4 regions of the Streptomyces sp. NPDC102437 genome follow, and region 3 is predicted to be linked to each of the others. Evidence: riboswitches for the same ligand, from Rfam matches in the RefSeq annotation. Region 3 holds a riboswitch; each other region holds the start of a gene.
What was found. Region 3 has a riboswitch for cyclic di-AMP ahead of ACIRJP_RS07765 (NlpC/P60 family protein). Riboswitches for the same ligand answer to the same signal wherever they lie in the genome.

Region 1 (7,568 bases), on a different contig from region 3:
GGCTGGCTCCAGGCCGTCAGCCGGGTGAACCCGCTGAGCTACGAGGTCGACGCCCTGCGCGGGCTGCTCATCGGCACCCAGGCCCACCTCGGCCTCGACCTCGCGGTCCTCGCTTTCGCGGCACTGGTCGGCATCGTCGCCGCCGGTTCGCTGCTGGGCCGCCTGGCCCGCTGAGCCTACGGGGGTATCCGGGTTCACCAGCCGTTCGTGTGATCGGCCCGCCCGATGCGGGTTCGGTAACTCGTTGACCTTTCTGGTTGGCCGTCGGGCGCCTGCCGATGAGACGCGTCTCCCGGATACGTGCCTCACCACGCGGTGGCACCCGCCCGTCACGCCCCCTGGAAGGTCAGGGCCGGCACCTCTGTCAGACGCCGCTTCAGCGCCTCCGCGGGCGCCCGGGGTGGGGGAGCCGGCGATCCGGACACCGGTGCCGGCGAGGAGGTACAGCGTCCGCAGCGTGCGTATGGCGTTGGAGGTGTGCGCGGCCACGGTGGGGGCGCCGCGCCGGCCGGCGGCGAAGTCCCTCTCGATCGCGTCCAGCCAGCCGACGGCCTCCGCCTCGGACAGTTCCGGCCGGGTGAGCGTGCGGGCGACGCCCTGGGCGAGCCGGTCGTCCTCCTGTTGGGCGAAGAGCTCGTCGGTCGGAACCACGAGCCGCTCCGCCGCCAGCGCGAGCATCTCCTTCGGCTCGACCTCCGGATGGAGCCCGAAGGCGCCCAACAGGTCCGCGCCGTGCGCGACGGCGGGGAGCCAGCCGAGCTACGCCAAATATGACTGCCGCGTGGGCACTTACCAAGAATCCGCCCTCGGCGAACAGTCAAAACAACCTCTGACCTGGGATTTTAGTGGATCACCAGGATCACACTCCCATCCTAGCCGTCTGTACGTCCTGTACATTTTCTACGGAAGCCGCTGCGGCCCCCTGCAACGCCTGGACAGACCCCGGAGGAAAGGCATCGCCATGCTGTTCCGTCCCACCGCCCGTCACGTGCTGCCCGAGTTCACCGAGCGCACATCCAGCGGGACCCGCACCCTCGACCCGTACTCCAAGCTGCTCTCCGAACGGATCGTCTTCCTCGGCACCCCGGTGGACGACACCGCGGCCGGCGATCTGATCGCGCAGCTCATGTATCTGGAGCACGACGCCCCGGACCGGCCCGTATCGCTCTACATCAACTCGCCCGGCGGCTCGTTCGGGGCCATGTCCGCGATCTACGACACGATGCAGTACCTCGATTGCGAGGTGGAGACCTACTGTCTCGGCCAGGCCGGTTCCTGCGCCTCCGCGCTGCTCGCCGCGGGCGCTCCCGGCCGGCGGTACGCACTGCCCGGCGCGCGGGTCATCGTGCGGCAGCCCGAGCTCGCCGAGCCGGTGCGGGGCCGGCCGTCCGACCTGGAGATCGAGGCGGGGGAACTGGAGCGGGTCCGCGCGATGCTCACCGCTCTGTTGGTCCGTCACACGGGCCGCACCGAGGGGCAGATCACCGCCGACACCGAACGCGACCTCATCCTCGACGCGGCGGGCGCAATGGCGTACGGGCTGGTGGACCACGTCCTGGAGAACCGGAATTCCTCGCTCCCGCCGCACGGCGCGAGGTGAACGCCCAATGCGGCCACCGGAGTTCCCGCCCCTTCCCGCACTGACCCGCGCCGAGGGGGAGTTCATCGACCACTACCTCGAAGTCCTCGACCAGGTAGGCCGGATCAACCCGGTCCGAGGCAGCGACACCTACGGCGCACTGCGCGCCGCACAGGCACTCGTGGCGCGGTCACGGGCGCTGCGGGACGCCCTCGCGTTGATGCACGAGCGCGGCGAGGCACACATCCACGCCGCCACACTCGCTCGGGCGCTGCGCGTGCTGGACGGGGAACGGCGGGCCGGACGCGTCACCGTACCCCCTGCGCCGGGCAGTTGACCGAATCCCGCGCCTGCCTGTCGCCGGCGGGGCCCGCCCAACTCCCCCTGCCTCGCCGTCCGGCGGCCCTTCACCCAACTCCCGTACTCGACACGCCCGACGGCCTCACCGAAAATCCTCGCTCGTTCGGCGTAGGAAGTCCCCCTCCCGAGGGACCACTCAACTTGCGTTTCACGCGTGGACAGTGAGCGGAATCCAGCCTTCCGTGCCTGGTACGAACCCCTTCCGGATCACCGACGGAGCGTCAAAGTTCATCGGGGCCACTCGAACGGATCAGTCGTGAGGAGCCTCACATATCCCCGTTTCGGCTCGGAAATCCGGCAGCCGGTGAGTCAAGATCCCTGGGACGACAAGCCCCCGCCACCACGGCGGGGCGGTCCGGGCGGACGCCGAGTCCTGCCGCCGTCCGGATGCCTGGTCGACAGAAGTGGATCGGCAGGAGTGGAGGACCCGAGCACAACGGGTCGACCTGAACACCGGTCGACCCTCGGGGTGAAGCCGCCGAACGCGGCCGGGCAACTTCGCCAGCCCGAACCCGACAGGTCATCCTTCACAGGCGGCTGACGAAGGGTTGCGCATGAGTGCGCAGGTTCATGTCCCGTCTCTGCTCGTCCGGGCCGGTACGGCCTCGGTTCTCACACTCGCCGCCGTCGGCGGCACCATGTTCGCCCCCGGCGCCGCGACGCAAGCCCAGGCGGCGACGCTGCCGATGAAGGCGCTCAAGATCGCGGCATCGAAGAGGGGGGCGCCCTACGGTTGGGGGGCCACCGGACCCAACCGCTTCGACTGCTCGGGGCTGACGCTCTACTCGTTCAAGAAGGCGGGCAAGAAGCTCCCCCGCACAGCCCAGCAGCAGTACAACCGGACGCGGCACATCTCGGCCTCGCACCGCAAACGCGGCGATCTGGTCTTCTTCCACTACGGCCGCAGCGTCTACCACGTGGGGATCTACGCCGGTAAGGGAAAGATCTGGCACTCGCCGAGGACCGGCTCCGTGGTGCGGTTGGAGAAGATCTGGACCAAGAGCGTCTACTACGGCCGGGTCCGCTGAGGAAGGGCCCGTCCGGCGGGCCGGGGCCGCCGGCCGCTCCCGCGCTCAGTGCGGCAGCGGGCCGGTCACCAGCACCAGCCCCAGCGCGGTGAGCGCCGCGCCGCTGCCGCCCTCGATGGCGCGCGCGGTACGCGGCCGGCGCAGCCACCGCCCCAGCCGGTCCACGAGCAGCGCCACGGCCGGGAACCAGACCAGCGCCATCGCGACGACGATCGCCGCAAGCAGCAGGGTCCTGGGCAGCGGCGGCTGGCCGTCGGGGACGAACTGCGGCAGCAGGCTCAGGAAGAGCACCGGCGCCTTGGGATTGAGCGCATTGGTCAGGAAGCCCTGCCGCAGCGCCCGCACGCGTCCCCGGTCCGCGGGCCGGTCCTCGGGACCGTCCCCGCCCGGGGCGCGGCGCCGGGCCGCGCGCAGGGCGCTGATGCCGAGGTACAGGACGTAGACCCCGCCGAGCAGCTGGACGGTACGCAACAGGGCGGGCACCGCCACGAGCACCGCGGCGAGCCCGGCGACAGCCAGGGCGGTGTGCACCAGCAGGCCGCCGGCCACGCCCAGCGCGCTGGCCACCCCCGCGCTCCGGGAGGCGAGCGCGTTGCGTACGACGACGGTGAAGTCCGCGCCCGGCAGCGCGACCATTCCTGCGGCGACCCCGACGAAGGCGATGAGTTGTGCGTCCATGGGTCCACCCTGACCCGACTGAGCCATTAGCGTGTACTTGCAATCTTCTGGGTCTGCCAAAAGGAACGCTTAATGTATGACCCGACACGGCTGGCGGCGCTGGTGGCGGTCGCGGAGGCCGGATCGATCACCCGGGCCGCCGCACGCCTGGGCTACACCGCGCCGGCCCTTTCCCAGCAGCTCGCCAAGCTGGAGCGGGAGGCGGGCGCCTCGCTGCTGGTACGTCACCACCGAGGCGCCCGGCTCACGGCCGCGGGCGAACTGCTGGCCGGACGCGCCCGGCGCGTCCTCGACGAGATGGACCAGGCCCGCCATGAGCTGGCCCGCCTCTCCGGACTGTCCGGCGGACGCCTGCGGGTCGGCACGTTCACCACGGCGGGCATCCATCTGCTGCCGCCGGTGCTGAGCGCCTTCCGGCGTGCCCACCCGGATGTGGAGCTGGCGGTCACCGAGTACGAACCGCCCCAGGGGGTGGCGGCGGTGGCCGCCGGCGAGGTCGATCTGGCGCTGACCCATGTGTACGAGCCGGCCGCCGCGACGCCCTGGCCCGCCGGGGTCTTCGCCGAACCACTGCTGGTCGAGGAGCTGGTGCTGATCACGGCGGTCGGCCAGATGCTGTCCGAGGGCAGTGGGAGACTGCCGGTGACCGAACTGGCGGGCCGGCCGCTGATCAGCAGCGCGCCCACGCATCCGCCGCGACGCGGGGTGGAGCAGGCCCTGGCCGAGGCCGGGGCGACACCCGCCGTGGTCTGTGAGTCGCCCGGCTATGCGCTGGTGTGCGCGCTGGTCAGTGCGGGCATCGGGATGGCGGTCGTCCCGGAGATGGTCGCCGCGATGTCGCCCACGCCCCTGTCCGTGCGGCGGCTGGATCCCGCTTCCTTCCGGCGGACGATCTCGGTGGTGCACCGCGGTGACCGGGCGAGCGCCGCGGCGGCGACGCTCCAGGCCCTGTTGCGCAGCGGGTTCGGGAGGGCGGGCTCGGCGCGGCCGGGCGGCGAAGCGGGGTGAGCGCGTCGGTCAGCTCTGCACGGGGATGCTCCACGGAAGCGCGATCCACACCGTCTTGCCGCCCTCGGCGGTGGGTGTGACGGTGAGCCGGCCGCCGCATTCCTTGGTCAGACAGCGGATGATCACCATGCCGCGGCCGTTGTCCTGCTGGACGGCGGCGGGCAGCCGCCTGGGCCAGCGGGGGTGACTGTCCGTCACCCCGACGTGCAACTGCTCCTCCCGCTCCAGCCGGAGGTCCACGGTGAACGTGGGCGACTGCCCGAAGGTGTGCTGGACAGCATTGGTCGCGAGCTCCGAGACGATGAGCTGGATACTGTCGGCGAAGTCGGTTTCGGCGGCCAGACCCAATTCGGTGAGCCCCCGGGCCATGTACCTGCGGACTGCCGAGACCGAGACCGGCTCGCTCGGCAGAGTGACGTTTGCTTCCTGATGGTCTGCCATGGAGAGCCGTCCCATTCCCACCCGAACCGACCTGCGATCGGTACAGGTTGCGCTTCGCGCCAGATTGCCATCGATGCTGCCCTCTGGGACGGCGTTCCACCAAGACATGCATATATCTGTCGCTCGAAGCGGTGAACCCTGCCACGCAAGACCGTATGCGGACGGCACACTGTCCGCTCGGCAGAAGAGGGAGGGAGGCCACGCATGCAGCACGGCCCTGCGGTTCGACGCCGCAAGCTCGGGGAGGAGCTCCGGAGTCTGCGCCACGCGTCGGGACTGACCAGTCGGGACGCGGCGCGGATGCTCGGCTGGCACCAGTCGAAAGTGAGCCGGATCGAGACCGGGGTGAGCGGGGTGCAGCCGGCCGATGTGACCCGGCTGCTGGACGCCTACGGAGTGGACGACCCCCAGTTGCGGGATCTCCTTGCCGCGCTGGCGGGTTCGGCGGGTGGCGGCGGCACCGGATGGTGGCATGCCTATCGCGGTCTGATCCCGCCCCAGTACCGCGACTTCATCAGTCTGGAGTCCCAGGCGCGGACCGCGTGCACGCTGGAGACCTCGGTGGTGCCGGGGCTGCTGCAGACGGCCGACTACGCACGTGCGGTGACCCGGGCCTCGCTGGACGGGCTGCCGGCCGGCCAGCTGGACTCCCTGGTGGAGGTGCGGCTCGCCAGGCAGGGGGTGCTGCGGACCGATCCGCCGCTGCGGCTGAGCGCGGTGCTCGACGAGGCGGTGCTGCGGCGCGAGGTCGGCGGCTGCCGGGTTATGCGGGAGCAGCTGCGCCATCTGACCCGGGTGGCCCAACTACCCCATGTGCAGCTTCAGTTGCTGCCGTTCTCGATGGGTGCCTACGCCGGCCTCACCGGGCCTTTCGTTATCTTCTCATTTCCGAGCACTTCTGATCTGGATGTGATTGTTCTCGACCATTTGACGAGTAGCCTCTACCTGGAGCGGAAAGAAGACCTTGAGGCGTACAGCTCGGCCTTCCGCACGATGCAGGCTCACGCGCTGTCGCCGGAGCACTCGTTGGACCTCATCGCCGCGATCGACCGCGACGGTCAGTGACCCCGGACCGCCCGAGGGGGGCGTCATGTCGGATTGCCTCGCACAGCACGGCTTACGGTGGCGGCGCAGCAGCCGCAGCACGGGTATGAACAACTGTGTGGAGGCCGCACCGTTCGGTGACGGGCGGCTGGCCGTGCGGGACTCCAAGGACGTGTCCAGATCACCCCTGCGGTTCTCCGCAGCGGCCTGGACCTCGTTCGTCGTCGGCCTGGGGCAGGCCGGCTGACGGGAGCGGTCGAGAGGCTGACGGAAGCGGTCCGGACCTCTCCGGTCGGCTGACAGGCGAGGTCCGGACCTCGCCGGTTCAGCCGACGGGAGAGGTCCGCCGCACGACCGAAACGGCGGTGGCGATCTGCTCCTCGGTCAGGTCGGCCCGAGCCGTCAGCCGCAGCCGGGACACCCCGTCCGGCACCGACGGGGGCCGGAAACAGCCCACCGCGATTCCGGCGGCACGGCAGTCGGCCGCCCACCGGACCGCCGCGTCCGCCGAGGGGGCGCGCACCGAGACCACGGCGGCGTCCGGTCGCACGGCGGTCAGGCCGGCCGCGGTGAGCTGCTCGTACAGCGCCGAGGCGACCGCGCGGGCCCGGGTGGCCCGTTCCGGTTCCCGGCGCAGCAGCCGCAGGCTTCCGAGGGCGGCCCCGACCGCGGCCGGGGCGAGGCCGGTGTCGAAGATGAAGGTCCGGGCCGTGTTGACGAGGTGTTCGATGACCCGGGCCGGACCGAGGACCGCTCCCCCCTGGCTGCCCAGGGACTTGGAGAGGGTGAGCGTGGTGACGATTCCGTCGCCGCCCGCGAGACCGGCGGCGGCGAGCGCCCCTCGGCCGCCGTCCCCCAGCACGCCCAGGCCGTGTGCGTCGTCGACGAGCAGTGCGGCGCCCTCGGCCCGGCACACTCCGGCCAGTTCGGGCAGCGGTGCCGCGTCGCCGTCGACCGAGAAGACCGAGTCGGTGACGGCCAGTGCTCGTCCTCCGTGCGCCTGCAGGGCCTTGCGCACGGCCTCGGGGTCGGCATGCGGAACGACGGCGGTTCCGGCGCGGGAGAGTCGGCAACCGTCCACGATCGAGGCGTGGTTGCCCGCGTCGGAGACGATGAGCGAGCCATGGCCGGTGAGCGCCGTGACGGCCGCGAGGTTGGCCGCGTAACCCGATGACAGCACCAGGGCCGCTTCGAAACCGCAGAATTCGGCCAGTTCGCTTTCGAGTTCAGCGTGCAGTGCGGTGGAGCCGGTGACCAGTCGCGATCCTGTCGCGCCCGCACCCCACGCGCGCGCGGCCTCGGCGGCGGCGGCGGTGACGTCGGGGTGTCGCGTGAGGCCCAGATAGTCATTGCTGGCGAGGTCCAGGAGTCCGGACGCGAGGGGCCGGGGGCGCAGGGTCCGGACGAGTCCGGCGTCCGCGCGGCGGCGC
Region 2 (7,568 bases), on a different contig from region 3:
CGCAGGTTCAAATCCTGTCCCCGCTACTGAAGAATTCAGGCCCGGCACGCATGCAGCGTGCCGGGCCTGATTCGTTTTGCTGTGCCCATTCCCCCCATTGGCCGAAGAGGATTCGCCGCTCCGTTCCGGTCCGGCGAGCCTGGGGGTGGGGCGCGGTACCGTCCGCAGCCGCGCGCGTACCGGGCAGGAGACCACAGGTGTGGAAGCGGGAGAGGCGGCGCGGCAAGCATGTCGGGGGCGGTGCCGGTACCCGGCGGTTCGTACGGATGCTGCCCGCCCTGATGATTCTCGGCGGGCTGGTGTTCGACGCCCTCACCCCGCCGATTTTCACGGCCATCCCGCTGTTCGTGGCCGCTCCGCTGATCGCCGCCCCGTTCTTCTCGCTGGCCAGCACTGTCCGCACCGCTATCGCCGCGATGCTGGCCGTCATCGCGCTGCGGCTGTACACCAGCTCGTTGCCGGAGGCCGTGCCGTTGATCGAGCTGCTCACCCTGGCCACCGTCTCGGTCCTTGCGGTGGTGATCAACGGGGTCGTGCGGCGCGGCAACGAGCAGCTGGCCTCCGCGCGGTACATCGCGGAGACGGCCATGCGCGCGGTGCTGCCGCAGCCGGCCGACCGGATCGGCGGACTGCATGTCGCGGCGCGGTACGAGGCGGCACAGGCGGACGAGTTCGTCGGCGGTGACCTGTTCGCCGTGGCGGACACCCCGCAGGGGGTGCGGCTGGTGGTCGGTGACGTACGGGGGAAGGGGCTCGACGCCGTCGAGACGGTGGCGGTGGTCATCGGGGCCTTCCGCGAGGCGGCCGAGCAGGAATCCTCGCTGGAGGGGGTGGCGCGGCGGCTGGAGCGGGCGCTGGCGCGGGAGGAGGCGCGGCGGGGCGGGCTCGATGTGCTGGAGGGCTTCATCACCGCCGTGCTGGCCGAGATCCCGTACGGGCTGCCCCTGGTGCGGATCGTCAACCGCGGGCACCCCGAGCCGATCCTGCTGCATCCGGACGGGGCGCTGGAGGTGCTGAAGCCCTCCGTGCCCGCGCTGCCGATCGGGATGGGGCTGGGAGCGTGGCCGGAGTGCACGGACGAGTGGGATCTGCCGGCCGGGACGACGCTGCTCCTCTACACGGACGGCCTCTCCGAGGCGAGGGACGCCGAGGGGGTCTTCTACGATCCGGCGGCCCGGCTGCGCGGGCGGATCTTCCCGGGGCCCGAGGAGCTGCTGTCCGCCCTGACCGATGACGTGCGCCTGCACACGGGCGGCGAGACGACCGACGACATGGCGTTGCTCGCGGTCGCACGTCCGGCCGAGGGGCAGCCGGACCGGCGAAGGACCGTGCGGATCGTCGGTGCTGAGGAGACGTGAAAAGACGGAAGGGACGGACAGGGACGGTGGCGTGGCGGGCCGATGCCACCGTGCGTAATCGAAAGGCGCCGCTCCGCATAACGTTTGACGCAACGTCAGAAACGGGGTAGTGACTGAAGGTCGGTCAACTCGTCCGGTTCCACCCGCTTGTGTCCCGTAAAGTCCAGGCCAAGGAAGTGAACGATCAGTGGGAACAGCTTGGAATACGGCCCCGGTGTCTATTAACGTTCGATAACGCAGCGCGGTCGTCCCAGCCGTCATCAGTGGCGGCGCCGTGCGCGAGCGCCGAATTCCGCAAGGGAACCGGGGAACCACCTACATGGGGTGAATCGGACACCTGTGTCTCGTGAGAGACGGAGGGGCCCGTAGGAGACCTTCCTGCTCCGAACCCGTCAGCTAACCCGGTAGGCGAGAAGGAAGGAAAGGAGTGCGCCCCCGTGGCGTCCAACAAGCCTGCCCCCGAGGCCCCGTCCCGGTTCGATCACGACTACGGCACCGGGCCCGAAGGCGACTTCACCGGCAATTTCACGGGTGAGTTCACCAGTGAGCCCGACCGCGGCTGGGACGAGTGGAACCCCACCGAGGAGACCGTCCGCCCCGTGCGCGGCAGGCACCGCGTCGCCAAGCAGCGCAACGGTCTCGCCCGTAGCTCCACGGTGCTGGGTGTCGGCGTCATAGCGGCGGTCGGCGCGGGTGGCATGGCCTCCGCGCAGAGCAAGCCGCCGGTCTCCATCTCCATGCCCGACGCCATCACGGACAACCTCCCCGACGCCAAGTCCCTTCCCGGCGTGGGCGCCCTGTTCACCGACGGTTCCGAGGCGGACAAGACCCAGGTCGCGGCCGCCACCGCCCCGCTCACCACCGCCGGAATCACCACCGCCGAGGCCGAGCAGGGCACGACGGACGCGGGCGAGGCGCTCCGCGCCCGCATCCTCCAGCAGGCCGAGCAGCAGCAGGACGCCGCCGACGCCGAGGCCAAGGCGGCCGAGGAGAAGAAGGCCGCGGAGAAGGCGGCCGCCGAGGCCCAGAAGCAGCAGGACGAGGCCAAGGCCAAGGTCGCCGCCGAGAAGAAGAAGGCGGAGGAGGAGGCCAAGAAGAAGGCGGAGGCCGCCCGGCTCGCCAAGCTCGCCGCCAGCTACGCCATCCCGACCTTCTCGTACACGATCACCTCGACCTACGGCCAGGCCGGTTCGATGTGGTCCTCCGGCTACCACACCGGCCTCGACTTCGCCGCTCCGACCGGCACCCCGATCAAGGCCGTCCACGGCGGCACGATCAAGTCGGCGGGCCTGGCCGGCTCGTACGGCTACCGCACCGTGCTGGAGCTGGAGGACGGTACGGAGATCTGGTACTGCCACCAGTCCTCGATCGGCGTGAGCGTCGGCCAGAAGGTCAGCACCGGGGACACCATCGGCCGGGTCGGCGCGACCGGCAACGTGACGGGACCCCACCTCCACCTGGAGGTCCACACCGCCTCCGGTACGGGCATCGACCCGATGGCCTGGCTCCGCGGCAAGGGCCTCAACCCCTGAGAACACCGGCGGTCCTGACGCTCACCCCCCGACGTCAGGGCTGCCGGTCTGTTGTGGGCGGTCGGTCGCGGGCGGCCTCATGAGTGATTCGGAATAGCGAGTTATCCGGAATCCGTTGATTCACTTATGACTTCACTTCGTAAGCTGGGCCCTTCCGACCTCCAGGTCTTCCCGCTCGCTCTCGGCGGCAACGTCTTCGGCTGGACCGCCGACGAGGCACAGTCGTTCGCGGTGCTGGACGCGTACGCCGCGGCGGGCGGCAACTTCGTCGACACCGCCGACGGGTACTCCGCCTGGGTCCCGGGCAACGAGGGCGGCGAGTCCGAGACCGTCATCGGCAAGTGGCTGGCCGCGCGCGGCAACCGCTCCGACATCGTCGTCGCCACGAAGGTCAGTACCCACCCCCGGTACCAGGGGCTCGCGCCCGCCAACATCAAGGCCGCGGCCGAGGAATCACTGCGCCGGCTCGGCACCGAGTACATCGATCTCTATTACACGCACTTCGACGACGAGACCGTGCCGGTCGAGGACATCATCACCGCCCTGGACCAGCTGGTGAGGGAGGGCAAGGTCCGCGAGATCGCCGCCTCCAACATCGGCCCCGCGCGGCTCCGGGCGTCCCTGGACTTCTCGGAGCGCGAGGGGCTGGCCCGTTACGTCGCCCTGCAGCCGCACTACAACCTGGTCTCCCGCGACACGTACGAGGGCGAGCTCCAGGACACGGTGGCCCGCGCCGGGCTCGGCGCTGTGCCGTACTTCGCCCTGGCGTCCGGTTTCCTCACGGGTAAGTACCGTCCGGGCACGTCGGTGGAGAGCGCGCGGGTAGAGGGCGCCCGTCGGCACCTGGAGTCGGAGCGCGGTCAGAAGGTCCTGGCCGCGCTGGACAAGGTTGCCCAGGAGCGCGGTGCGGAGATCGCGACCGTCGCGCTGGCCTGGCTCGCCTCCCGGCCGACCGTGGCCGCGCCGATCGCCTCGGCCCGTACGGTCGAGCAGCTGCCCGCGCTGCTGGCCGTCGCGGACCTCACCCTGACCGAGCAGGAACTGGCCGAACTCACCGAGGCATCCGCCTGATCGTGCCTGCCGCCTGACCGCGTCCGGCCGCTGCTGTCCTAGTGCGGTGGCTGCTGCGGCAACAGGTAGGGGTTGTAGCCGGGTCCGGGCGCGGGGGCGTTGAGGTAGGCGCCGTACTGCGCGTGCGGAGGGAACGGCCGGGCGTACGGGGGTGACGGCAGACGGTGAGGGCGCAGGAGCCCCGCCGCCTGTGCCGCGTACGCCAGGGCGGGGGCGGCCACCTCTCTGCGCTGCCAGAGGTGGTGCAGCAGCTCCAGCTCACGATCGGTGAAGTCCGGGCCGGCCGCCCCGCGGCGGGCCTGAAGACGCAGCGAAGCCAGTGAGATCGCGAACGATTCGTACTCGGCGACGGCCTGGGCGGCCGCCTTTCCCTGGGCCTTCGCCGTGGCCTCGACCTGCGCCGCTGTTTGCGCAGAGGGCCAGGGGGCGGGCCCGGGCACGGGTCCGGGTGCGGCCCCAGGGGCCCATCCGGGCCCGTAGGGGATCGCCCGGCTCCCCCGGGCGGTGACGGCGTACTGGCGGCGTGCCGCGTCGCGGGCCAGGCCGCGGGCCCGCATCGAGGAGAGGGCGAGCGGCTCCGCCGGGCTCAGCCAGCCCGCCGCGGCGTAGGCGGGCAGCTCGGCGGCGAGGGTGCGCAGCTCCCGCCGGCGCGACCAGATCGCCAGCCAGGTCACCAGGCCGAAAACCGGGACCATGAACACCGCGTACACGGCGTAGAAGCCGTACGGGCTGAAGACCGCCGAACCGTTCCACAGCGAGTGCATGCCCATGGCGAGGACGAGCCCCAGCAGCGGCAGCAGGAAGCGGCGGACCCGCCGGCGCCGGGCGCTCGCCGCGGCGAGCCCGAAACCTATGCCGGTCAGCACTGTGAAGAGCGGGTGTGCGAACGGCGACATCACCGCCCGTACGAAGAACGTCGCGGCCGTCACCGATACGACGCCCGAGGTGCCGATCTGCTGGTCCTGCCCGAAGGCGTTGCCGAGGTAGAGGATGTTCTCCGTGAAGGCGAAGCCGCTCGCGGTGATGCCGGCGATCACGACGCCGTCGACGATCCCGTTGAACTCCCGTCTTCGGAACAGGAAGATCAGCAGGACCGCGGCGGCCTTGGCGCTCTCCTCTACGACCGGGGCTATGACCGTGGCGCCGAGGGTGTCGGCGTTCGACGGGTCCGCGGTGGTCGTGGCTATCCAGCGGGTCGCGAACGAATTCGCCAGGATCGCCACCAGAGCTGCGGCGAACGCACCCCAGGCGAAGGCGAACAGCACATTTCGCCAGGGGCCCGGATCGACCCGGTCGAGCCAGCGGAACGCCGCCAGCAGGAGCGGCACGGGCAGCACGGCGAGGCCGAGGCCGACGAGGAAACCCTGAGTGCCCGTCTGATCGCGGACCAGGGCCAGGATCGCCAGACCGCAGAGCGCGAGCACCGTGAACACCGCCGCGAGGCGGAACGTCCGGCTGCGCCACACCATGCCCACCCGGCGCGGCCGGTAGCGCCAGTGCCTGCGCTCCGGCACGGCAGCCAGGATCTCGCCGACCCGCTGCTCCTCGAGGAGCGGGACGGCCGGCTGCGACTGCTGCTGGACAGACCCGTCGGACACCACGCAATGACCCTAACCAGCAGCACTGACACCTGACCATGGGGCGCCCGCGCCCACGGCCCCGTCTCAGCTGCGCGCGAAGAGCAGGTCGTGCACGACATGGCCCTTGTCCAGGCCCTGCCCCTCGAACCGGGTCAGCGGCCGGAACGCGGGCCGGGGCGCGTAGCCGCCGTCCGCCACGGTGTTCTCGAAGAGGGGGTGCGCGGTGAGCACCTCCAGCATCTGCTCGGCGTACGGCTCCCAGTCGGTCGCACAGTGGATCACCGCCCCCGGCTTCAGCCGCTGCGCCACCAGATCGAGGAACTCCGGCTGGATCAGCCGCCGCTTGTGATGGCGCTTCTTGGGCCAGGGGTCGGGGAAGTACACCCGCAGCCCGTCCAGCGAGTCCGGCTTGAGCATCTCGCGAAGCAGGATGATCGCGTCGCCGTTGGCCACCCGGATGTTGGACAGGCCGTTCCGGTCCGCGAGGCCGAGCAGATTGCCCTGGCCGGGGGTGTGCACATCGACGGCGAGGATGCCCGTGCCGGGGTCGTCGGCGGCCATCTGCGCGGTGGCCTCGCCCATCCCGAAGCCGATCTCCAGCACCACCGGGAGCCCGTCGAACAGCTCGGGCAGGTCGAGGACGCGCTGCCCGTCGATGTCCAGGCCCCACTTCGGCCAGAGCCGCAGCAGGGCGTCCTCCTGGCCGGGCGTGACGCGGCTGCGGCGCGGCTGGAAGCTGCGGATCCGGCGCTCGTGGTGCGAGCCGGCCGGGTCGATGGCGGGCCCGCCCGGGAAGCGCGGCTCCTGACGCAGCCTGCGCTGCCGCTCGAAGGAGGCGGCGCGCAGATCGTCCGGGATTCCGGCAGCGGACGGAACTCCGGCGGTGGACGGGGCCTCGGCAGCGGACGAGGAGACGTGCTCGCAGGAGCTCCCGGGGGAGTTCTCGGAGGGGTTCTCGGAGGCGTTCATGGGCTCAGACACAATGCCCCGATTCTACGGCGGGCGGTCTCCACCCCGTCTCCCGTGCCCGGAGCAGCGCCCTGCGTGCCACCTCCCGCCCGATGGGCAGCGAGGCCGTCGCGGCGGGCGACGGCGCGTTCAGCACATGGACGGTGTGCGGGGCCTCGCGGATGAGGAAATCGTCCACCAGGGTGCCGTCCCGCAGCACGGCCTGGGCCCTGACCCCGGCCGGGGCCGGCCTCAGATCGTCCTCCGTCACCTCCGGCAGCAGCCGCCGCACGGCCTCGGTGAAGGCATGCTTCGACAGCGAACGGCGCACCTCGCCCGCCCCGTACCGCCAGTGCCTGCGGGCGATCTGCCAGGTACCTGGCCAGGCCAGGGTGTCCGCGAGCTCGCGCGGGCGCACGATCGGCCAGCCGTACCCCTCGCGGGCCAGCGCCGGCACCGCGTTCGGCCCGACGTGGACGCTGCCGTCGTGGCCCCGGGTCAGATGGACCCCGAGGAACGGGAACGCCGGGTCGGGCACCGGATAGACCAGGCCGCGCACCAGCTCCGGCCGCGCCAGCTCGTAGTACTCACCCCGGAAGGGCACGATCCGCATGCCCGGGTCGTCGCCCGCGAGCCGGGCCACCCGGTCGCAGTGCAGCCCCGCGCAGTTGACCAGCACGCGGGCCCGCACCACCGGGCCGTCCGCCGTACGCACCGCCACGCCCCAGGGGCGCCGGTCGATCGCGGTGACCTCCGCCCCGTAACGGATCACCCCGCCGGCGCCGCTCACCTCGGCGGCGAAGCGGGCCGCGACCGCACCGAAATCGCACACCCCGGTCGAACCGACCCGGATCGCGGCGAGCCCGCTCACCTGTGGCTCGTACTCCGTGATCTGGGCGGGGCCCAGCTCGCGCACCGGCAGTCCGTGCTGCCGGCCGCGCTGGACCAGGGCGTGCAGCCGGGGCAACTCGGACCGCTCGGTCGCGATGATCAGCTTGCCGGTCACCGCGTGGGCGATGCCGTGCTCGGCACAGAAGTCGACCATCTCGGCGGCGCCGCGCACCGCGTAGCGGGCCTTG
Region 3 (7,568 bases):
GGTATCGCCTCCCTGCTTGGCGGTTTCCTGACCCAGATGAAGGCGATGGGCGCGGGCACGGCCCGGTTCGTCCCGGCGATGCTGCACGGTGCGCTGACCATGCTGGTCACCGGTGTCGCACTGGTCGGGCTCAACCAGGCCGACGGCAACCACGTCAACAACATCAAGATCGGCGTCAAGCTGCTCGTCCTGATCGCCGTCCTCGCGCTCGTCTACGTCAAGCGGGACGAGGAGAAAGTCGACAAGGGCGCCTTCGCGGCGGTGGGCGGGCTGACGCTCCTCAACATCTTCATCGCCACCCTCTGGGTCTGATCCCGCCCGCGGCGCCGCCCCGGCACCGGGGCGGCGCGGGCGCGATTCCCTACGCGGGCCGCACGCTCCCGTAGATCGGCATGTAGTAGATCGACTCCTCGCGCACGTTCGCTCCGGGCTTCGGCGCGTGGATCATCATCCCGCCGCCCTTGTAGATGCCGACGTGGCTGATGTCGTCGTAGAAGAAGACGAGGTCCCCCGGCCGCAGGTCCGCCGTGGCGACCCGGGTGCCGATCTCGACCTGGTCCCACGTGGTGCGCGGGATGTCGACCCCCGCCGCCTTCCACGCGGCCTGGGTGAGCCCGGAGCAGTCGTACGACGCCGGGCCCGTCGCGCCCCAGACGTACGGCTTGCCGATCTGGGCCCTGGCGAAGGCGAGGACCTGCTCCGCCTTGGTGGTGGCGCCGCTGTCCGAGCCGGTTCCGGTGCCCGTCCCCGTACCGCTGCCGCTCCCTGACTCCTTCGCGGCCTCCTCGGCCTTGCGGTCCGCCTCGGCCTGCTGCTTCGCCAGCTCCTGGGCCTTGCGCTTGGCCTCCGCCTCCTTCTTGCGCTCGATCTCCGCGAGCCGCGCCTTCTCCTCGGCGGTCAGCTTCGACAGCAGCGTGCGCGCCTCGCCCAGCTTCGTCTGGACGTCCTGCTTGCTGGTGCGCAGCGTGGCCTGCGTCGTCGTCAGCGTCTCCAGGCTCCGCACCGCCTCGGCGCGCTTCTTGGCCGTCTTGGCCTGCTGCGTACGGAAGTCCGTGATCGCCTTCTGCTGCCGGCTGGTCATCCGGTCCATCAGCTGGCTCTGGTCGAAGTACGACTGCGGGTCGTCGGCCAGGAAGAACGTGGCGCTCGGCGCTATGGAACCGTTGCGGTACTGCGCGGCCGCGTAGGTGCCGAGCGTCCTGCGGGCGTCGTTGAGCTTGTCGGCGCGCTTGGCGACGTCGTCCAGCAGGGCGTCGACCTTGGCGCGCTGGGCGGCGGAGGCTTCCTTCGCCTGGTTGTACTGCTGGGTCGCGGTGCCCGCCTGCCGGTAGAGGTCGTCGACCTTCTTCTGGACGTCCTCGACGCTGGGCTTCGGATCGGGCGCGGCCACCGCGCTCTGCGTGGAGAGCAGGGTCACGGACGCCAGGGCCGCCGTGGTGAGACCGATGGCCGGTGTGGTGGTGCGCACCAGGGTGCGCGGCTTGCGATGGGATGCCAAGGCCGGCATCTCCTTCCGTGGACCGCCTACCGGGTTAGCTGTCGGGTTCGGGCGGAACGGAAGGCTGCCCTACGGTCCGAGTGGGGGATAAGGACCGATTCACCCCGGTACTGCGTATGGGTCCCCGGTTCCGAACTGCCGTGGGGGCAGCCCGGATTCGGCGCAGGCGCCCGCTCGGCGTGGTTCGCCTCAAGGGGGTACGGGCCGCCCGGTCGAGCACGCTAGCCAACCCATGGTGCTGCTGGGAAGGTTGATGTTCGATATGCCCGATACGTTTTCGTTACCTGACCGCGACGGGTGGCGGAGGCCCGGAATTCCTCACGTGGAGTGGGTGGCCGGTCCCGCTGCGTGTTTGCCGCCTTCTGTGTGGTTGGCCATGCGGCCTCCGGGTGTCGGCGCGGCCGCCTAGACTCGACAAGCGATGAGCAGCCTCTTTGACGACAGCTTCCTGGCCGGCCTCCAGCACTCGGAGGAAGAGCCCCCGCCGCCCCCCGAGGACTCCGCACCCGAAGCGGTGCCGGAGGACCTCTTCGCGGGCGTGTTCGACGGGCCCCCGCCGCCCAGGGACGCCTACTACCGCGACGGCGCGCACCGCCCCGTCATCGACTCGGCGGCGCTCCTCGACGGGCTGAACACCGAGCAGCGCGCCGCCGTCGTCCACGCGGGCTCCCCGCTCCTCATCGTCGCCGGGGCCGGCTCGGGCAAGACCCGGGTGCTGACCCACCGGATCGCCCACCTCCTCGCGGAGCGCGGGGTGCACCCCGGCCAGATCCTGGCGATCACCTTCACCAACAAGGCCGCGGGCGAGATGAAGGAGCGCGTCGAGCAGCTCGTCGGACCGCGCGCCAACGCGATGTGGGTCATGACCTTCCACAGTGCGTGCGTACGCATCCTGCGCCGCGAGTCGAAGCGGCTCGGCTTCACGTCGTCGTTCTCGATCTACGACGCCGCCGACTCCAAGCGGCTGATGGCCCTGGTCTGCCGCGATCTCGACCTGGACCCGAAGCGCTTCCCTCCGAAGTCGTTCACGGCCAAGGTCTCCAACCTGAAGAACGAGCTGATCGACGAGGAGACCTTCGCCGGCCAGGCCGCGGACGGCTTCGAGAAGACCCTCGCCCAGGCCTACGCGATGTACCAGTCCCGGCTGCGCGAGGCCAACGCGCTCGACTTCGACGACATCATCATGACGACGGTCCACCTGCTCCAGGCGTTCCCGGATGTCGCCGAGCACTACCGCCGCCGCTTCCGGCACGTCCTGGTCGACGAGTACCAGGACACCAACCACGCCCAGTACACCCTCGTACGCGAGCTGGTCGGCCCGGCGGGCGAGGGCGACGCCCCGGCCGAGCTGTGCGTAGTGGGTGACGCGGACCAGTCGATCTACGCCTTCCGCGGCGCGACCATCCGCAACATCCTCCAGTTCGAGGAGGACTACCCGAACGCGATGACGATCCTCCTGGAGCAGAACTACCGCTCCACGCAGACGATCCTGTCCGCCGCCAACGCGGTCATCGAGCGCAACGAGAGCCGCCGCCCCAAGAACCTCTGGACCAACGCCGGCACGGGCGCCCGGATCACCGGCTACGTCGCCGACACCGAGCACGACGAGGCGCAGTTCGTCGCCGACGAGATCGACCGGCTCACCGACGCGGGCGACGCCAAGGCCGGTGACGTCGCGATCTTCTACCGTACGAACGCGCAGTCCCGCGTCTTCGAAGAGATCTTCATCCGCGTCGGCCTGCCCTACAAGGTCGTCGGCGGCGTGCGCTTCTACGAGCGCAAGGAGGTCCGGGACATCCTGGCCTACCTGCGCGTCCTCGCCAATCCGGAGGACACCGTCCCGCTGCGCCGCATCCTCAACGTGCCCAAGCGCGGCATCGGCGAGCGCGCCGAGGCGATGATCGACGCTCTGTCGATGCGCGAGAAGATCACCTTCCCGCAGGCGCTGCGCCGGGTCGACGAGGCGTACGGCATGGCGGCCCGGTCGGCCAACGCCGTCAAGCGGTTCAACACGCTGATGGAGGAGTTGCGCACGATCGTCGAGTCGGGCGCGGGTCCCGCGGTGGTCCTGGAGGCCGTCCTGGAGCGCACGGGCTATCTCGCCGAGCTCCAGGCGTCCACCGACCCGCAGGACGAGACCCGGATCGAGAACCTTCAGGAACTGGCCGCCGTGGCGCTCGAATTCGAGCAGGAGCGCGGAGCGGCCGGCGAGGAGGGCGCGGACGCGGCCGCGGGCACGGCCCCCGGCACGGGCACGCTCGCCGAGTTCCTGGAGAAGGTCGCACTCGTCGCCGACTCCGACCAGATTCCCGACGAGGACGAGGACGGCTCCGGCGTCATCACGCTGATGACGCTGCACACCGCGAAGGGCCTCGAATTCCCGGTCGTCTTCCTGACCGGCATGGAGGACGGCGTCTTCCCGCACATGCGGGCGCTGGGACAGGTGAAGGAGCTGGAGGAGGAGCGGCGCCTCGCCTACGTCGGCATCACCCGGGCCCGCGAGCGGCTCTACCTGACCCGGGCCGCCATGCGCAGTGCGTGGGGGCAGCCCTCGTACAACCCGCCGTCGCGGTTCCTGGAGGAGATCCCGGACCAGCACCTGGAGTGGAAGCGGACCGGGCCGATGGCGGCACCGGCCGGACCGACGTCGGGGATCACCTCGTCGCTGTCCTCGTCGCGTTCGCGCTCCGGGCCCTCGGGCTTCGCCACCCGGCGTACCTCCGACAAGCCGACGGTCACGCTGGCCGTCGGGGACCGGGTCACGCACGACCAGTTCGGGCTCGGCACGGTCACGGCGGTCGAGGGCATCGGTGACCAGGCGAAGGCCACGGTCGACTTCGGCGACGAACGGCCGAAGAAGCTGCTGCTGCGGTACGCGCCGGTCGAGAAGCTGTAGACGGGGCGAGCGAGCGGGCGGGGGTTTTGGCCCCCGCCCCGCCGGGCTCGGGTCTCAGGTGGGGTTGACGCCGTGGCTGCGGAGCCAGGGCAGCGGATCCACTGCAGCTCCGCCACCGGGGCGCACCTCGAAGTGCAGGTGCGGGCCCGTCGAGTTCCCGGTGTCGCCCGAATACGCGATGACGTCACCGGCCTTGACCGGGCCCGAGCGGATCTTGGTGGCGCTGAGGTGGCAGTACCAGGTCTCGGTTCCATCGGCCATGGTGACGATGGCCATGTTCCCGTAGGCGCTGTTCAGCTGGGTGCGCACGGTGCCGTCCGTCGCGGCCATCACGGGCGTGCCCTGCAGGACGGGGAAGTCGATGCCCGTGTGCACGGACATCCAGTTGACGCCGGCCTGGCCGAAGTACGCGCTGAGGCCGTGCCGCTCGACCGGCATGACGAACTTGGGGCGCAGGGCCTCCTTGCGCGCGGCCTCTTCCTCGCGCTTCTTCTTCTCGGCGGCCTGCCGCTCCCGCAGGTCGATGCGCTCCTGGGTGCGGCTGGCGCGGTCGGCGAAGTTCTCCGCGTCGGCGCTGAGGTTGGCGAGCTGGGTGTCCAGCTTGTTGTTGGCGGCGACCGGCTTGACGGAGCCGGGGTCGGCCGCCGCCATGGTGGTGTTGTCGTCCTTCTTGTCCTCGCCGCCCAGCCCTCCGACCGAGGCCGCGGCGATTCCGGCCACGCTCATCACGCAGGCGGAGGGGATGGCGACGGTGAGGAGCGCGGAACGCTTCGCGGGGGAACGCCGCCGGCTGCGGCCGGCGCCGCCGCCGCGGGTTGCGGATCGGCTGACGGAGCGGCGCGTTTCGGGCGCGGCCTCCGAGACGTCCGTGATGGCCGCGACGCTGATGGTGGCCGCGGCATGGAGATCGTCCGCTGCCGCGGCGTCTGCTGCGATGTCGTCCGTGTCGGCCGCGATGCCCGCGTCAGTCGTGCTGTCTGCGGCAGTGGCGGCGGCATAGGGCGCGTACGGGTCGTAGAGGTCGTAGGAGCCCGGGTCGGCGTAGGTCTCATGGGTTCCGAGCGCCTCATGTGCCGACTGCGCCTCGTAGGAAACCTGTGCGGTTTCCGTGGTTTGCGCGATTTGCTGCTCGTGCTCGGGCGTGGCGCCGGTGTTCCAGGCGGTGGCGTCGTACACGCCGGAGTCGTAGAGGGCCGTTTCGCCCGTGGCCCACGGGGCGTTCGTCTGCCAGCCGCTGGTGTCCCACTGGCCCGTGGCGTCCGGGGCGCCGCCCTGTGCCGGGATCCCGGCGAACGTGGCGGTCGCGGTGGCCGTGGCCGTCTCCGTGCCGTAGTCGGCCGAGGGCGTCCAGGTGGCCGTGGTTTCGTACGTCGGCCCCGCCTCGTACTGCTGCTGGGGCTGCGCGGGGTACGCGGTGCAGGCGTCGTACGAGGTGGTCGGGTGCGCGCCTGTGTCCCACTGCGTGGAGTCGTACTGGCCGCTGTACCCGGACTGCCCGGCGCCGTAGCCGCTGCCGTACACGCCGTCGTGGCCGCCGGGGAGCGAGCCGAAGAGCGGATCGCTGTCGAAGCTGCCGGTCGCATCACTGTCGTATCCGGCGTACCCGGCGTGGGGGTGCTGGTCGTTCACCAACTTCTCTCTCGCCTCGGCAGCAGGACCTGTGCTCTGGAGTCCGGCGGGGGATCCCAGGGGGAGCAGTGGCCGCGACTGTACCCGGCGGTACGTGACGCCGACAATCTTCGGCGGGCATGGGCGGCTCAGGAAACGGGCAATCGGCCGTCTTTCGACGGACTGTGCACACAGCCTTGGCCTTTTGTTCGAAACCCGTTCTATTTGTGGGGTCTCTGCCGGCTCCGCGGGCCCGTCCGGCTCCGCCGGTTCACGCGGCTCCTATGGTGCCGGTGGCCTCGGCCGTCGGTTCGCGGGATTCCAGCGCCTGCCGTACGGCGGCGGCGACGGCAGGATGCACCGGCAGCGCGAGATGGCCGATCCCGGTGACGCGTACGTTCCGCGCGTCCAGGTCCGGATGGTCGATGCAGGCCGCCTCGGCCGGGACGATCACCCGATCGAGCTCGCTCCAGAAGCTCACGAACCGGGTGCGGCAGCCGGGCGCGGGTCTGCGTAGCTCCTCGATCGGCGCGGAGCCCGTACGCATCTGCCGCACGATGGGATGGGCGCTCGCCAGGGGGGCGACGGCCGTGCCCCCGTGCGGTGTACCGAGGGTGATCAGCGTACGGACCCGCTGGTCACCACCGAGTCGCTGTACGTAGTAGCGGGCGATCAGACCGCCCAGGCTGTGCCCGACGATGTCGACCTCGCGGTGTCCGGTGCGGGCGCAGATCTCCTCGACATGCCGCCCGAGCAGTTCGGCCGCCGTCCGGACGTCGCAGGTCAGCGGTGAGTAGTTGAGCGATTCCAGGTGGCGCCAGCCGTGCCGGGCGAGGCAGCGGCGCAGCAGTACGAAGACCGAACGGTTGTCGATGAAGCCGTGCAGCAGCACGACCGGGAGGTGCTCGTAGTCCTCGGCCGGGAGAGCGGCGGCCCCGGCCGGGGCGGGGGCGACGAGGGGCGCGCCGGCTTCGGAAGGCGCGGTGGCGCAGGGGGGTGTGGTCTGCGGCCCGGCGGGGCGGGGCGCGACCCGCCGTTCACCCGGGATACCGGTGGGGTAGATGAGTACATGCCCGGCGAGAACCGCCAGTTCCAGTGCGGTGGCCTTCAGCAGCGCGGAAGACAGCCGGACGGTGGGGCGCGGACAGGGTCGGCGCAGCAGCGGGGGGAGAAAAGGCAGGTCCTTCATGGCCGACCTCCTGCTTCGGCAGGCGGGGGAGGCGGCTCCGGCCCCGGATGCCCTCTCATGGGGCGCCGTCACGAAGGCGCGGCCGGCCGGATCGCTGGACCGGCCGGGCCGGCCGTACCACCGTGCCGCGCGGCTGACGGCGCGGTGGTACGGCAACTGCGTAGCGGCTCCCCTGGCGGCCGGTCCCGCACGGCAGGTCTGCCGCGTGATTACGGGAACGGCGCCCGGTGAACATGTCCCACGTGTGATTTCCCCCTCCCCGTCCACCGCGAAACGACGGCTTGCGGGATGCTGTAGATAACGTTCGTTCACATCCCCGGCCCTTCAGGCACGGGAGACGCATGTGGAGGCAGTGATGGGTGTGACCGGTCCGATCC
Region 4 (7,568 bases), on a different contig from region 3:
CCAGCCCCGAGATCTCGTTCCCCGGTACTCCCCCGCCGCCCACCGGCCGGCCGAAGACCAGCCCGTCCACAAGGGCTGCGGCTCGTCGGCTGGAAGGTGATGGTCGTCGAACGCGCCCGCACCCTCGACGACGTGGGCGCGGGCATCTCCCTGCACGCCAACGGCATGCGCGCGCTGGACGCCCTCGGTGTCGGGGCGGCGGTGCGCGCGGCCGCGCGGCCCCAGTACACCGGCGGCACCCGCACCCCGGACGGCCGCCTGCTGGCGCGCATGAACGGTGCCGCGCTGGAACGGGAGCTGGGGACACCGATCGTGGGCATCCCCCGGGCCGAGCTGCACCGCCTGCTGCGCGCGGCCCTGCCTCCAAAGTCCCTGGTCATCGGGGCCGAGGTGACGTCCGTCGACCGGTCCGACGCCTCGCGGGTGCGACCGGCCGCCGGTGACACCCGGCTGGAGGCGGAGCTGGTCGTGGCCGTCGGCGGGATCGGCAGCCGGTTGCGCGGCCTGCTCTTCCCGGGACATCCCCCGTCCGGCCCACAGCGGCTCGACGGTGCTGCGCGCCATCACCGAGTCGCCGGTCGACCTGCGTGCCGACTTCGAGCTGACCTGGGGACCGGGGGCCGAGTTCGGCCGCATCGCCTTCGCCGACGGCAGGGCCGAGTGGCACGCGGTGCTCAACGCTCCCGCCGGTGTGCGCCATCCCGACCCGCTCGCGGAGGTCCGCCGCCGGTTCGACGGCTGGCACGACCCGATTCCCGCCCTGCCGGCGGCGACCCGGCCCGATGCCGTCCTGCACCATGACGTCCACGAACTGGTCGTCCCGCTTCCCTTCTACGTGGTGGGCCGGGTGGCACTGCTCGGCGATGCCGCGCACGCCATGACCCCGAATCTCGGCCAGGGGGCCTGCCAGGCACTGGAGGACGCGGCGACACTGGCCGCCGCAGTGTCCGGCGAAGCGACCGTCGAGTCGGCGCTCGGCAGCTACGACGCGGAGCGCCGACCCCGCAGCCAGTCGGTCGCGCGGGCCGCGCGGCAGGCCGGCCGGATGGGCCAGCAGCTGTCCCACCCGGCGGCCGTCGCGCTGCGCAACGCGGCGATGCGTCTCGCGCCGTCCCGTGTCACGGTCCGCACGATCCTCCGCCACACCGACTGGACACCCCCGAGGCTGGGCTGACCTCGGGACGGGGCACCCGGCGGTGCGGCGGCGGTGTCGCGTACGTCAGTAGGCCCCGAAGACGTTGTCGATGGAGCCGTACCTGGCGGCCGCGTAGTTGCACGCTGCCGTGATGTTGGCGACCGGGTCGTAGCTGTCCGTCGAGGTCCCGGGCACGTGGTAGGCCCGGAACGTCGGATCGATGATCTGGAGGAGACCCTTGGACGGCGTCCCGGCGGCGGCGTTCGAGTCCCAGTTGTTGATTGCCCGGGGGTTGCCGGACGACTCGCGCATGATGTTGCGGTGGATGCTGTCGTAGCTGCCGGGGATGTTGTGCTCGGCCATGACGGCCAGCGACTCCTTGATCCAGCCGTCCAGATCGTTGGTGTACGTCGCGGACTGCGCGGCCGGTGCGGCGGCGGACTGTGCCGGAGCCGCCGAGGCGGTGTGGGCACCGAGCAGCGGCAGCAGGAGCGCGGCGGCGCCGGTGCCCACGGCTATGAAACCGCGGGTCAGCGGGGTGGACTTGCGACGACGGTACGTACCCGTTGCGGACATGGTGGATTCCTCTCCGTCGCCTGCGGGGTGAGCTGTCGGGTTCAGGCTGGAGATGCCTGGCCGCACGCGAGCGCGGCTCCACCCCGAGCCGTTCCGGATTCCGGACCGGCGGCTTACCTGGGTCCCCCGCTCCTGCCGTGCATGGGTGGTCGGATGGTCGGACGGCGGCAGGATTCGGCGTTCCGTCCGGATTGACGGTGACCGTAGGCGAGAAGAGCCGAACGGGACAAGACCCCAATTTCCGAATGCAATTCGCCCACAAGATCGATTAACGGGAATTTCGGTAATCCACCTCACACCGCACGACCCGCTCCCCTTGCGCGGAAAGGGAACCGGCTCACGGGGCACGGCACCCCCCGGGCCCAACGTGACTCGCGCCACGAATTCACAAAAGCGGGCATTTCGCCCAGTGATCGCCAAGACCCGGTGACATTGCCTTTCCGCCCCCCGGTCGTTACAGTTTCGATGTCCTGTTATCTCCGATTGAGGTGGACGTTGCGCATCTGAGGTTCGCGAACATCACGCCGTACGGCTTTCCCCGTACGCCCGTCACGCAGTAGCAGTGCTTCGCACTGCCCGTGACCCCGCGTGGATGCGACCTCGGTGCATGAGCCGTCCTTCGCTCTTCAGGACCGCCGCACCTCCTTCCGCTGCCCGGTCGCCGCGTGGTGCTCGCATACGAAGCCCCCTTCACTGCGCTTGCGAATGCGAGGAACACTCATGGCGACACCCACCACCCCCCACGCCTCCCTCACCTGCTCGGCCCTGACCTTCCGGTGGCCGGACGGCACCACCGTCCTCGATGGTCTCTCGCTCAGCATCGGCCGGGGGCGCGTAGGGCTCGTCGGCGCCAACGGTGCGGGCAAGTCCACCCTGCTGCGGCTGCTCGCCGGTCAACTGCGCCCGTCCCAGGGGTCGGTGACCGTCGGCGGCAGTCTCGCCCACCTTCCGCAGAACATCACCCTCGACACCACACTGCGGGTGGACCGGGCCCTGGGCATCGCCGAGCGGCGCGACGCGCTGCGCGCCATCGAGGCCGGCGACGTCGACGAGAAGCACTTCGAGACGGTCGGCGACGACTGGGACGTCGAGGAACGGGCCCTGGCGACACTGGGATCGCTCGGTCTCGGCGGCATCGAACTCGACCGCGCCGTGGGGCAGTTGTCCGGAGGGGAGACCATCCTGCTCCGGCTGGCCGCGCTGCTGCTGGAGCACCCCGACGTCCTGCTCCTGGACGAGCCCACCAACAACCTCGACGTGTTCGCGCGCCGCAGGCTCTACGAAGCCGTCGACTCCTGGCGCTCGGGCGTACTGGTCGTGGTCAGCCACGACCGGGAACTGCTGGAGCGCGTAGACCGCATCGCCGAGCTCCGCACCGGTTCGGTGAACTGGTACGGCGGTGGCTGGTCGGCGTACGAGGAGGCCGTGGCCGCCGAACAGGAGGCCGCCGGCGGATGTTGCGGGCCGCCGAGGCCGATGTGCGCCGCCAGAAGCGTGAACTGGAGGAGACACAGGCGAAGCTGGCCCGGCGCCAGAGGAACGGCCGGAAGGCGGAGGCCGAGGGCGGCCTCCCGAAGATCCTGGCGGGCCGCCGGAAGCGATCGGCACAGGAGTCTGCGGGCAGGCTTCGCGGCGTCCACGAGGAGCGCCTCGGCGAGGCGCTCGAACGCCTGGAGGAGGCCGCCGACGCGATCCGCGACGACGCCGGGATCCGCGTGAGCCTCCCGCACACGGCGGTGCCCACCGGGCGCACCGTGCTGAGTCTGAACGGGCTGCGCCCCGGTTCGGGGGGCTGCGCGAGGGAACCCTCCAGGTGAACGGGCCGGAGCGCATCGCGCTCGTCGGCCGCAACGGCGCCGGTAAGACGACGCTGCTGCGCACGCTCACCGGTGAGCTGGCCCCGTTGTCGGGCGATGCCAGGACCTTCGTACCGGCGCGGTACCTACCGCAGCGGCTCGATGTGCTGGACGACAAACTGAGCGTCGCGGCGAACGTGGCCCGGATGGCGCCCGGTGTCACCGACAACCACATCCGCGCCCAGCTCGCGCGCTTCCTCTTCCAGGGCAAGCGCGCGGAACAGCCGGCGGCCACACTGTCGGGCGGCGAACGTTTCCGTGCCGCCCTCGCGGCGACGATGCTCGCCGCACCGGCCCCGCAGCTGCTGATGATCGACGAGCCGACCAACAACCTCGACATCGCCAGTGTGCGACAGCTGACCGGTGCGCTCGAGTCCTACGGGGACGCACTCCTGATCGCCAGTCACGACCTCGCCTTCCTCGAATCGGTCGGTGTCACCAGGTGGCTGCTGGTCGGCGAGGAGCTGCGGGAGACCGGCGCCGAGGAGGTGGCCGAACTGCTACGCGCCCCGATCCGTTGATGCCGGGGCTGTCGGCCTCGTGCGCCTCACAGCCGCCGGACGCGCATCACGCCGGTCAGCATCGGGAGGGTGAACTCGCCGCGGGCGGTCTCAGGTCTGCTTGCGAGGAAGGCGCGGATCCTGCCCAGCAAGGCCTCTCGCTCCTCTTCCGGCATGACGAGCACCCCGCCCGCCGACGAGGCGTGAAGCAACTGTTCGCCACGATCCATGCGGTCACGCTAGACGCGCGGTTGGCGGGTCGGCTACCTCCTTGCCGCAAGCCCGGCAGTGGCGCCGAGGCCGCCGGCCGAACGGCGGTCGGTGGGACGTGCCCGTACCGGCCGGACAGGGAAAGGGGATGCGGGCCTTCGTACGCCGGCGGCCCGCACCCCTGCCGGGGTCAGAGCCTGTCGATGATCTTGTTCATCTGCTCGATCTCGGCGGTCTGGGCCGTGACGACGGCACCGGCGAGCTTCTTCGCGTCGGCGTTGACACCGTTCTTCTGCTCGTCCTCGGCCATGGTGACGGCGCCCTGGTGGTGCCCGATCATGAGCTGGGCGAACTTCTTGTCGAAGTGCTTGCCCTTGGCGGCCTCCAGATCGCTCATGTCCTTGCCGGACATCATTCCGGGCATTGCCGAGCCGTCCGAGCCGTGATCCATCCCGGGCATGTCACCCATCGAGGACGAGGACGAGGGCAGCGGCTTGCCCCACGACTTCAGCCAGCCCTTCATCGTGTCGATCTCGGGGTCCTGGGCCTTCTCGATCGCGGTGGCCAGCTTCTTGATCTCGGGGTCGGCGGCGCGGCCGTCGGCCAGCTTCGCCATCTCGATGGCCTGCTGGTGGTGCGGAATCATCTGCTGCGCGAACTTCACGTCGGCGTCGTTGAACCCGGCGCCGGGGGTGGCCGGTGCGGAGGCGCCGGCCGAGCCGTGGTCCATGCCGGGCATGGACGAACCGTCGGACTTCGAGCTGTCGGAGGAGCCGCAGGCGGTCAGTGCCAGAGCGAGGACGGCGACGGTGCCGGCGGCCGCGAGGGTGCGACGGCGGGCGGCGGAGCAGCGGGAAGCGGACATCAGAGGTTCTTTCCAGGTGGTTGCGCCACGTCCGTGGCGCGCGAATGGGGCAGGTTCGTCCAACCGGTCCGGCCTCGAAGGGCTGGGGACCGGCGGATCCCTGTCACGTCCGCGCGATGCACACCTGGAGCAGCAGCACCCTGCCGGCCGACGGCGGCCCCCGCCGGGCCGGTCCGCGTACAGCCGTACGGCGCCCGGAGAGTGCCTGAACCGCCACGAGCGCCAGGCCCAGCGACATCAGCAGCGGCAGCACCCGGTCACGGGCGTGGGTGAATACGCACGACTCGCCGTTCATCGCGGGCATGGCTGCAGCCGCCTGAGCGAAACCGGGCCCGGCCCCCATGGCCGAGTGGCCAGCGGTCGCCTGCATGGGCTCTGGCGCGGGTGCGGCCGCCGTGACGGTCATCGCGTCGTGGCAGCCCTCCGCGGCGCTCGCGGGTGCTCCGTGCATGAGGAACAGCCCGAGCAGGACGGCGCAGAGCACGAACAGCCGGGACGCTCCCGGTGTGCGTGTCCGTCCGCGTTCCACGGCTGCCTCGATTGCTCGCTCGTACGGGTCGTACAGGTCGACGGGTCCTGCGGTGCTTGCCAGACGATACCCCCACCGGGTTCCCCGTTCCGTACTGCCCCGCCTGCCCCGGGTTCAGCGGTGGCGCTCGGCGCGCGTCCAGGCGGCGTCGCGGAGCAGGCGCAGGCCGTTGAGGCCGACGATGACGGTGGAGCCCGCCTGCTCCCACCAGTTGCGGCTGCTGCGCAACCTCGGCCTGGTCACCGGCGAGCGCCGGGGCCGCTCGGTGATCTACGCGCTGTACGACAACCACGTCGCCGAACTCCTCGACCAGGCCCTCTTCCACGTCGAGCACCTGCGCCTGGGGCTGCACGACACCCCGGCTCAGGCCACCGCCGGGGCCGACGGCACGGTGGCCGCCGCCGGCCGCTGAGGACGGTTGCGCCCCGTGGGGCGGGTACGGCTGTTCCACGGGGCAGGTACAGCCGTCCTACGGCGCGGGCAGGGCCGCCAGGAACTCCCCGAGGATCCGGTCGAACTCGTCCGGCTTCTCCATGTTGGGGTGGTGGGCGGCACCCTCGACGATCAGCTCCCGTCCGTCGGCGACCGTTCGCACCAGGCGCCTGGCCATGGCGAGGTGATCCGCCGCGTCGATGGACCCGTTGACGGCCAGAACCGGGACCGCGATCCCCGCCGCACGCGCCCAGGTGTCGGGAACGGGCACCCTCAGATCGGCTTCGCCATCGCTGTGCTTGGACAGCGTCCGGGCCGCCATCTCGCGCACCCTCGCCACCACGTCGCGGTCGACTTCGCCGAGCGTGCGGTGCGGGCCCGCCACGAAGAGCATGAAAGCATCGATCCAGCCCTCGATGTCACCCGCGCCCAGGGCACGGGCCTGCGCGGCCAGGACCCCCTGGGCCCAGGGGTCGTCGAATTCGGGCTCACTCGTCCCCGCGCCGCCGACGACCAGCGCACGCACCAGATCCGGGTGTTCCAGCGCGGTGTCGACCGCGGTGGCCGCCCCCATCGACACTCCGGCCAGGACCGCGGGCCCCGCGTCGAGGTGGCGCAGCAGTGCGGCCAGGTCGTCGGTGTGCCGGAAGGGCCTGGTCGCGTTGGCCGAACCACCGTGTCCACGGGCGTCCGGCACGATCACACGGTGGTGGCGCGACAGCTCCGGCACCTGATCGTCCCACATCCCGTGGTCCAGGAATCCGCCGTGCAGCAGCACCAGCAGTGGGCCCTCGCCGGTGTCCCGGTGGACGAGGCGGCCGTCCTCGGTCTCGAAGGATTTCAGCTCGGAAGCAGCACTCATGACAACCAAGGTGCCATGCCCTCGCCACATTGACAACCAAGGTGTCATGATTGCCGAATGACCGATATCGACCCGCCCCTGCCGCCCGAAGAACTGGCCCACCGGCTCACGGAGGTCTTTGCCCTGGTCGGCCCGCTCTACCGGCGTGTGCAGCGCAAGGTGGAACAGACCGCGCCGATCGAGGGCTTGTCCGTCGGCGTGCGTGCCGTACTGGATCTGCTGCGTGAGAACGGCCCCATGACGGTCCCCCAAATGGGCCGGGCGCAGGCGCTGAGCCGGCAGTTCGTGCAGCGCATGGTCAATGACGCCGCGACCGCGGGACTGGCCGAGATCATCCCCAACCCCGCGCACCAGCGGTCGTCGCTGGTCCGGCTGACCGCGAGCGGCCGGGAGGCGATCACCGCCGCCCTGGCCCGTGAGCAGTCACTGCTGCGCCAGGTGGACGGGGACCTCACCGATGGCGATGTGACGGCGTGCGTACGGGTGCTCGGGCGGATGCTGGAGCTCTTCGACCACGTCGACGTGGACTGAGACCGGGCGCCGTTCCCGCCCCGGGAGGGGGTGGGAACGGTGCGTATGCCACCGAGTGCGGATCCAACTGCC

Region 1: it holds a riboswitch for cyclic di-AMP, as region 3 does, so the genes downstream of both, ACIRJP_RS16985 (C40 family peptidase) here and ACIRJP_RS07765 (NlpC/P60 family protein) in region 3, are expected to answer to the same signal.
Region 2: it holds a riboswitch for cyclic di-AMP, as region 3 does, so the genes downstream of both, ACIRJP_RS21295 (M23 family metallopeptidase) here and ACIRJP_RS07765 (NlpC/P60 family protein) in region 3, are expected to answer to the same signal.
Region 4: it holds a riboswitch for cyclic di-AMP, as region 3 does, so the genes downstream of both, ACIRJP_RS26235 (transglycosylase SLT domain-containing protein) here and ACIRJP_RS07765 (NlpC/P60 family protein) in region 3, are expected to answer to the same signal.

The regions. Positions count from the first base shown of each region.
Region 1 covers NZ_JBIWKI010000011.1:246,192-253,759, forward strand. The annotation lists gene ACIRJP_RS16965 (ABC transporter permease) at 1-174, shown strand, start outside; partial or broken gene ACIRJP_RS16970 (DUF2785 domain-containing protein) at 451-744, opposite strand; gene ACIRJP_RS16975 (ATP-dependent Clp protease proteolytic subunit) at 965-1,600, shown strand; gene ACIRJP_RS16980 (hypothetical protein) at 1,608-1,916, shown strand; cyclic di-AMP (ydaO/yuaA leader) riboswitch at 2,318-2,490, shown strand; gene ACIRJP_RS16985 (C40 family peptidase) at 2,494-2,967, shown strand; gene ACIRJP_RS16990 (LysE family translocator) at 3,013-3,645, opposite strand; gene ACIRJP_RS16995 (LysR family transcriptional regulator) at 3,718-4,653, shown strand; gene ACIRJP_RS17000 (ATP-binding protein) at 4,663-5,094, opposite strand; gene ACIRJP_RS17005 (helix-turn-helix domain-containing protein) at 5,299-6,159, shown strand; gene ACIRJP_RS17010 (DUF397 domain-containing protein) at 6,185-6,385, shown strand; gene ACIRJP_RS17015 (8-amino-7-oxononanoate synthase) at 6,464-7,568, opposite strand, start outside.
Region 2 covers NZ_JBIWKI010000015.1:178,315-185,882, forward strand. The annotation lists tRNA gene ACIRJP_RS21285 (tRNA-Met) at 1-26, shown strand, start outside; gene ACIRJP_RS21290 (PP2C family protein-serine/threonine phosphatase) at 198-1,358, shown strand; cyclic di-AMP (ydaO/yuaA leader) riboswitch at 1,632-1,784, shown strand; gene ACIRJP_RS21295 (M23 family metallopeptidase) at 1,796-2,890, shown strand; gene ACIRJP_RS21300 (aldo/keto reductase) at 3,017-3,961, shown strand; gene ACIRJP_RS21305 (PrsW family intramembrane metalloprotease) at 4,000-5,559, opposite strand; gene trmB (tRNA (guanosine(46)-N7)-methyltransferase TrmB) at 5,626-6,510, opposite strand; gene lhgO (L-2-hydroxyglutarate oxidase) at 6,515-7,568, opposite strand, start outside.
Region 3 covers NZ_JBIWKI010000004.1:227,750-235,317, reverse strand. The annotation lists gene ACIRJP_RS07770 (hypothetical protein) at 1-312, shown strand, start outside; gene ACIRJP_RS07765 (NlpC/P60 family protein) at 362-1,507, opposite strand; cyclic di-AMP (ydaO/yuaA leader) riboswitch at 1,506-1,671, opposite strand; gene pcrA (DNA helicase PcrA) at 1,920-4,394, shown strand; gene ACIRJP_RS07755 (M23 family metallopeptidase) at 4,449-6,023, opposite strand; gene ACIRJP_RS07750 (esterase/lipase family protein) at 6,274-7,191, opposite strand; gene ACIRJP_RS07745 (cobalamin B12-binding domain-containing protein) at 7,547-7,568, shown strand, end outside.
Region 4 covers NZ_JBIWKI010000022.1:46,212-53,779, forward strand. The annotation lists partial or broken gene ACIRJP_RS26230 (FAD-dependent monooxygenase) at 76-1,174, shown strand; gene ACIRJP_RS26235 (transglycosylase SLT domain-containing protein) at 1,220-1,711, opposite strand; cyclic di-AMP (ydaO/yuaA leader) riboswitch at 1,716-1,869, opposite strand; partial or broken gene ACIRJP_RS26240 (ABC-F family ATP-binding cassette domain-containing protein) at 2,432-4,088, shown strand; gene ACIRJP_RS26245 (hypothetical protein) at 4,115-4,297, opposite strand; gene ACIRJP_RS26250 (DUF305 domain-containing protein) at 4,468-5,142, opposite strand; gene ACIRJP_RS26255 (hypothetical protein) at 5,246-5,671, opposite strand; partial or broken gene ACIRJP_RS26260 (transcriptional regulator) at 5,868-6,083, shown strand; gene ACIRJP_RS26265 (alpha/beta fold hydrolase) at 6,141-6,965, opposite strand; gene ACIRJP_RS26270 (MarR family winged helix-turn-helix transcriptional regulator) at 7,023-7,496, shown strand.